2 regions of the Enterobacter sp. ECC_219_Taxon_10 genome follow, and region 2 is predicted to be linked to the other one. Evidence: predicted binding sites of a transcription regulator. Region 2 holds the regulator's gene; the other holds the start of a gene.

Region 1 (3,385 bases), 1.9 Mb from region 2:
CCCGGCGGCCAGACCGTCGGCCTTGATGACAATCGGCGCGCCTTTTTCACGTAAGTAGGCCAGGGCTGGCTCTACTTCGGTGAAGTTCTGATATTCCGCCGTCGGGATGTTATGACGCGCGAGGAAATCTTTGGTGAAGGCTTTGGAGCCTTCCAGCTGGGCTGCACCCTCCGTTGGGCCGAAGATTTTCAGACCGGCTGCGCGGAAGGCATCGACGACGCCAATCACCAGCGGCGCTTCCGGGCCCACAATCGTCAGGTCGATTTTCTCGCTCTGGGCAAAGCTCAGCAGCGCCGGGATATCGGTCACGCCGATAGCCACGTTCTGCAGCGCGGGTTCCAGCGCGGTACCGGCGTTACCCGGTGCCACAAAGACGGTATCAACCAGCGGAGACTGCGCCGCTTTCCACGCCAGCGCGTGTTCGCGTCCGCCGTTACCAATCACTAATACTTTCATTTTCAGCTCCGGGAATTAATGGCGGAAGTGGCGCATGTCGGTGAAGATCATCGCGATGCCGTGTTCGTCGGCAGCGGCAATCACTTCGTCATCGCGGATGGAACCGCCAGGCTGGATCACGCAGGTGATGCCGACAGCGGCTGCGGCATCGATGCCGTCACGGAACGGGAAGAAGGCGTCAGAAGCCATGGCGGAGCCTTTGACTTCCAGACCTTCGTCACCTGCTTTAATACCCGCGATTTTCGCAGAGTAAACGCGGCTCATCTGGCCTGCGCCTATCCCGATGGTCATGTTTTCTTTGGCGTAGACAATGGCGTTTGATTTGACGAACTTGGCGACCTTCCAGCAGAACAGCGCGTCACGCAGTTCCTGTTCGCTCGGCTGACGCTTGGTCACCACGCGCAGGTCGGCTTCTGTCACCATACCCAGATCGCGGTCCTGAACCAGCAGACCGCCGTTCACGCGCTTGAAGTCCAGGCCCGGCACGCGTTCGGCCCACTGGCCGCAAACCAGTACGCGCACGTTCTGTTTTGCTGCGGTGATTTTCAGCGCTTCTTCGGATGCGGATGGCGCGATGATCACTTCAACGAACTGGCGGGAGATGATAGCCTGTGCGGTTTCAGCATCCAGCTCGCGGTTGAAGGCGATAATGCCGCCGAACGCAGAGGTCGGATCGGTTTTGTAGGCGCGATCGTAGGCATCCAGAATAGAGGTGCTCACGGCAACGCCGCATGGGTTCGCATGCTTGACGATAACGCAGGCAGGCTCGCTGAACTCTTTCACGCATTCCAGCGCGGCGTCGGTGTCGGCAATGTTGTTATAGGAGAGCGCTTTGCCCTGAACCTGCTGGGCTGTCGCAACAGAGGCTTCTTTTACCTCTTCTTCTATATAGAAGGCTGCCTGCTGGTGGCTGTTCTCACCGTAACGCATATCCTGCTTCTTAATGAAGTTCAGGTTCAGGGTGCGCGGGAAGCGGCCAGAAGGATCTTTGCTTTCAGCGTGGTAAGCCGGCACCAGGCTTCCGAAGTAGTTGGCGATCATGCTGTCGTACGCGGCGGTGTGTTCGAAGGCTTTGATGGCGAGGTCGAAACGCGTTTCCAGTGTGAGCGACCCTTCGTTAGCATCCATCTCATTAATAATGGTTTCGTAATCGCTGCTCTTCACCACGATGGCCACATCTTTATGGTTCTTGGCTGCGGAGCGCACCATGGTCGGGCCGCCGATATCAATATTCTCTACGGCATCTTCAAGAGAACAGCCTTCGCGGGCAACGGTTTGGGCAAACGGGTAGAGGTTAACAACCACCATGTCGATTGGCGCGATGTCATGCTGCTCCATAATGGCGTCGTCCTGACCGCGACGGCCAAGAATACCGCCGTGGACTTTTGGATGCAGGGTTTTGACGCGTCCATCCATCATTTCCGGGAAACCGGTGTAATCGGACACTTCGGTTACCGGCAGACCTTTATCTGCTAACAGGCGAGCAGTACCGCCTGTAGAAAGCAGCTCCACACCGCGTGCGGAAAGTGCCTGAGCGAATTCGACGATACCGGCTTTATCAGAAACACTGAGCAGAGCGCGGCGGACTGGACGACGTTGTTGCATGGTAAATCCCCTGGATTTCACGATTACAGAGAGCGTTAGATGAATTTTCCAGTGAAAAACTCATCTAACACACCTGACGGGGCATCCTTATTAAGCGCGAGCATTTTAACGAAAACGTTTGCGCAACGCTCGCATATTTTCACTTTTTCGTATCATTGTGGATAAGTCTGTGTGTAAAAAGGTATAAGGCGGGGTTTTGCTGTGGAATGCAGCAGTCAGTCATTTTTCTGTTATTTAACGGTTGCGGCCTGCGGAGAACTCCCTATAATGCGCCTCCATCGACACGGCGGATGTGAATCACTTCACAGACAACCCGGTCGGTTGAAGAGAAAAAATCCTGAAATAACGGGTTGACTCTGAAAGAGGAAAGCGTAATATACGCCACCTCGCAACGGTGAGCTGAAAGCCGCGTTGCAACTGCTCTTTAACAATTTATCAGACAATCTGTGTGGGCACTCAAAGTGACATGGATTCTTAACGTCGCAAGACGAAAAATGAATACCAAGTCTCTGAGTGAACATGCGTAATTCATTACGAAGTTTAATTCACGAGCATCAAACTTAAATTGAAGAGTTTGATCATGGCTCAGATTGAACGCTGGCGGCAGGCCTAACACATGCAAGTCGAACGGTAGCACAGAGAGCTTGCTCTCGGGTGACGAGTGGCGGACGGGTGAGTAATGTCTGGGAAACTGCCTGATGGAGGGGGATAACTACTGGAAACGGTAGCTAATACCGCATAACGTCGCAAGACCAAAGAGGGGGACCTTCGGGCCTCTTGCCATCAGATGTGCCCAGATGGGATTAGCTAGTAGGTGGGGTAACGGCTCACCTAGGCGACGATCCCTAGCTGGTCTGAGAGGATGACCAGCCACACTGGAACTGAGACACGGTCCAGACTCCTACGGGAGGCAGCAGTGGGGAATATTGCACAATGGGCGCAAGCCTGATGCAGCCATGCCGCGTGTATGAAGAAGGCCTTCGGGTTGTAAAGTACTTTCAGCGGGGAGGAAGGCGATAAGGTTAATAACCTTGTCGATTGACGTTACCCGCAGAAGAAGCACCGGCTAACTCCGTGCCAGCAGCCGCGGTAATACGGAGGGTGCAAGCGTTAATCGGAATTACTGGGCGTAAAGCGCACGCAGGCGGTCTGTCAAGTCGGATGTGAAATCCCCGGGCTCAACCTGGGAACTGCATTCGAAACTGGCAGGCTAGAGTCTTGTAGAGGGGGGTAGAATTCCAGGTGTAGCGGTGAAATGCGTAGAGATCTGGAGGAATACCGGTGGCGAAGGCGGCCCCCTGGACAAAGACTGACGCTCAGGTGC
Region 2 (3,385 bases):
GCCGAGATTGAACGCCCCGATATTCACGGAAGACGAGAGGCCCGGCGCCTCATGGGCGACACGCATCACGCGCATCTGCAGCGGCGGCACCACGGCAAAGGTTGCGGCCCCCCAGACGACCATCGCAATCGCCGCTCCGAACTCATTACGCGCCAGCCACGGGATAGCAACCATAATGACAATCAGCAGGGTTAAGAAGCCTTTCAGCGTCCCGCTCACGGAACGGTCAGCAAATTTCCCGCCGAGATAGTTGCCGATCGAGAAGCCGACGCCAATCAGCACCAGCATCGCGGTAACGAAAAGAGGCGTTGCGTGGGTGATATCGTGCAGCACCGGTGAAATATAGGTGTAGAGGGTAAACATCGCCCCTGCCCCCAGCACCGTGGTGAGCAGCGCGGAGAGCACCTGCGGGCGCATCAGCACCGCCAGCTCTTTACGCACTTCCGGACGTTCTCCTGCACTGCCTTTCGGCAGAGAGAAGAACAACGCCACCATCGCGACCACGCCCAGCCCGGCCGTCGCCAGGAAGGACATACGCCAGCCGATCGCTTCCCCCAGCCAGGTTGCCGCCGGCACCCCGCCAATGTTGGCAATCGTCAGCCCCATAAACATGGTCGCTACAGCGCTTGCCTGCTTGTGTTTTGGCACTACGCTTGCGGCCACGACCGAGCCCAGCCCAAAGAACGCGCCGTGGTTCAGGCTGGTCAGAATGCGCGACAGCATCAGGGTAGTGTAGTCCGGCGAAATGGCCGAAAGCACGTTGCCCAGAGTGAAAATCGCCATCAGGAAAATCAGCGCATTGCGGCGCGCCCGGTGAGAAAGCAGAAGCGTCATCAGCGGCGCCCCCACCATCACGCCGATGGCGTAGGCGCTGATTAACATGCCTGCCGCAGGGATCGAGACGTCTACGCCCCGGGCAATAACAGGCAGTAACCCCATCGGGGAGAATTCAGTGGTGCCAATCCCAAAAGCGCCAATCGCCAGGGCCAGCAGGGGAAAATTGATTTTCATGCGTCAACTCCGGATGCCGTGTCATGTGGTGACACAGAACAAAGAAGCGGAAAGCATGACATCAATCACAAAAAATGAGAAGTTAACAAAATGGCAAAAGATTTTTGCCAGAGAAGTAACAATCGCGGCGATGGGGAGGGAGAAGGCTCTCCCTCCGCGTAAATCAGTGCAGCGCAGCCGTCAGACCAGCCGCGACAATCAGAGCCAGCACAACAACGGTGGTGAACAGCGAAAACTTCAGATCGGAACTCATCAATTTTTCTCCTTTTAATCCCCCCACGAAAAGTGAGCTTGCTCATTTTTGCACAGATTCCGTCAAAAATCTTCCTGGATTTATACTGATAACCACTTTACCTCTTCCCCTTTTCATCAAGATAGGCCAAAATTCCACGCTAAATTTATTAGCGTACCGGCCATTGACCCCCTCCTGACGTCCCGTGTCGTTTTCCTGGCGTGCCGCAATCCAAAATTGCGTGATAAGGGTGAGAGAAGGCAAACGTTTACCTTCAAGTTTTTCAGGAGTTTAGGATATGGTCTGGAGTGACATTTAATGGCAACAATTAAAGACGTAGCAAAACGCGCAAACGTTTCCACTACAACCGTATCACATGTAATTAACAAAACCCGCTTCGTGGCGGAAGAGACGCGCAACGCGGTCTGGGCAGCGATCAAAGAGCTGCACTATTCGCCAAGCGCGGTTGCGCGCAGCCTCAAGGTCAATCACACCAAGTCCATTGGATTACTGGCGACCAGCAGTGAAGCGGCCTATTTTGCCGAGATCATTGAAGCGGTGGAGAAAAACTGCTTCCAGAAAGGCTATACCCTGATTCTCGGCAACGCATGGAACAGCATTGAAAAACAGCGTGCCTACCTGTCGATGATGGCGCAAAAGCGCGTGGATGGCCTGCTGGTAATGTGTTCCGAGTACCCGGAATCCGTGCTGTCGATGCTGGAAGAGTATCGCCATATTCCGATGGTGGTGATGGACTGGGGCGAAGCGCGCGCGGATTTCACCGATTCGGTTATCGATAACGCCTTTGAGGGCGGCTATATGGCCGGCCGTTATCTGATTGAGCGCGGCCATCGCGAGATTGGCGTGATCCCGGGTCCGCTGGAGCGCAACACCGGCGCGGGCCGTCTGGCCGGCTTTATGAAAGCGATGGAAGAAGCGCTGATTACCGTGCCGGAAAACTGGATCGTGCAGGGCGACTTTGAGCCGGAATCAGGCTACCGCGCGATGCAACAGATCGTCTCCCAGCCGCACCGCCCGACCGCCGTCTTCTGCGGGGGTGACATCATGGCGATGGGCGCCCTCTGTGCGGCCGATGAGCTGGGTCTGCGCGTCCCGCAGGACATCTCCGTGATCGGGTATGACAACGTGCGCAACGCGCGCTTCTTCACGCCAGCGTTGACCACCATTCACCAGCCGAAAGATTCGCTGGGTGAAACCGCCTTCAATATGCTGCTGGACAGGATCGTCAACAAACGTGAAGAGTCGCAGTCCATTGAAGTTCACCCTCGCCTTATCGAACGCCGTTCCGTCGCGGATGGCCCGTTCCGCGACTACCGTCGTTAATCTCATTGCGGAGCCAGTCAGGCTGGCTCCCTCAGCCATTCCCGGTTAAGCGTTTCGCTGTCCCCCAGATAATCCAGAAGCCAGGCCATCGCCGGGGAAACATCATTTTGTTGCCAGGTGAGGCAGCAGGCCGCATCCGGGAATGGATTCTCCAGGGCCAGCTCAACCCACTCACCGGTGTCGATTCGTGGTCGCGCAAAATGAACGGGTACCATCGCGACGCAGAGCCCGGCGCTAAGGCACGTCGCCGACGATTCCCAGTCAGGGGCCACCACCCGCCGCTGGTTGTCCAAAAGCCATGTGATACGCTTGGGCAGCGAGCGGGAGGTATCCTCCAGCACCAGCGACGGCCAGCCGCGCAGCGTATCATCGCTCAGCGGCCCTTCCATCTTCGCCAGCGGATGATCGCTTGCCACCACGCATTTCCAGCTCAGCATCCCCATATCGCGAAAGGCGTAACGCCCCCCGACCGGGATCGCCTGAGTGGCCCCAATGGCCATCTCTGCCCTGCCGTCCGCCAGCGCATCCCAGACGCCGTTGAACACCTCCTGCGAAACCCGCAGTTCGACGTCAGAAAAATGACGGTAGAAATCGACAATCATCTGCCGGGTGCGCTCGGGCTTAACGATGTTATCCACCGCAATGGAAAGGTGTCCCCGCCAGCCGTTCGCGATCTGCTGGCACTGTTCGCGGGTGATCTGCATTTTTTTGATAACAGAACGCCCTTCCTTCAAAAACCACGCCCCTGCAGGCGTTAATTCCACATCACGATGTCGCCGTTCAAACAGCGGTACCGCC

The links. Region 2 encodes PurR, which represses purine synthesis genes. Its sites were predicted from a motif close to CANGCAAACGTTTGCNTG; they were not measured.
Region 1: purH (bifunctional phosphoribosylaminoimidazolecarboxamide formyltransferase/IMP cyclohydrolase) is a predicted target of PurR. The motif match lies at 2,169-2,186, and genes of this name have one in related genera.

What each region holds. Positions count from the first base shown of each region.
Region 1 covers NZ_CM178005.1:259,913-263,297, forward strand. Annotated here, with positions in the region: gene purD (phosphoribosylamine--glycine ligase) at 1-456, opposite strand, end outside; gene purH (bifunctional phosphoribosylaminoimidazolecarboxamide formyltransferase/IMP cyclohydrolase) at 472-2,061, opposite strand; rRNA gene AC4ICF_RS01145 (16S ribosomal RNA) at 2,624-3,385, shown strand, end outside.
Region 2 covers NZ_CM178005.1:2,112,431-2,115,815, reverse strand. Annotated here, with positions in the region: gene AC4ICF_RS10135 (MFS transporter) at 1-1,011, opposite strand, end outside; gene cydH (cytochrome bd-I oxidase subunit CydH) at 1,175-1,264, opposite strand; gene purR (HTH-type transcriptional repressor PurR) at 1,562-2,587, shown strand; gene punR (DNA-binding transcriptional activator PunR) at 2,605-3,385, opposite strand, start outside.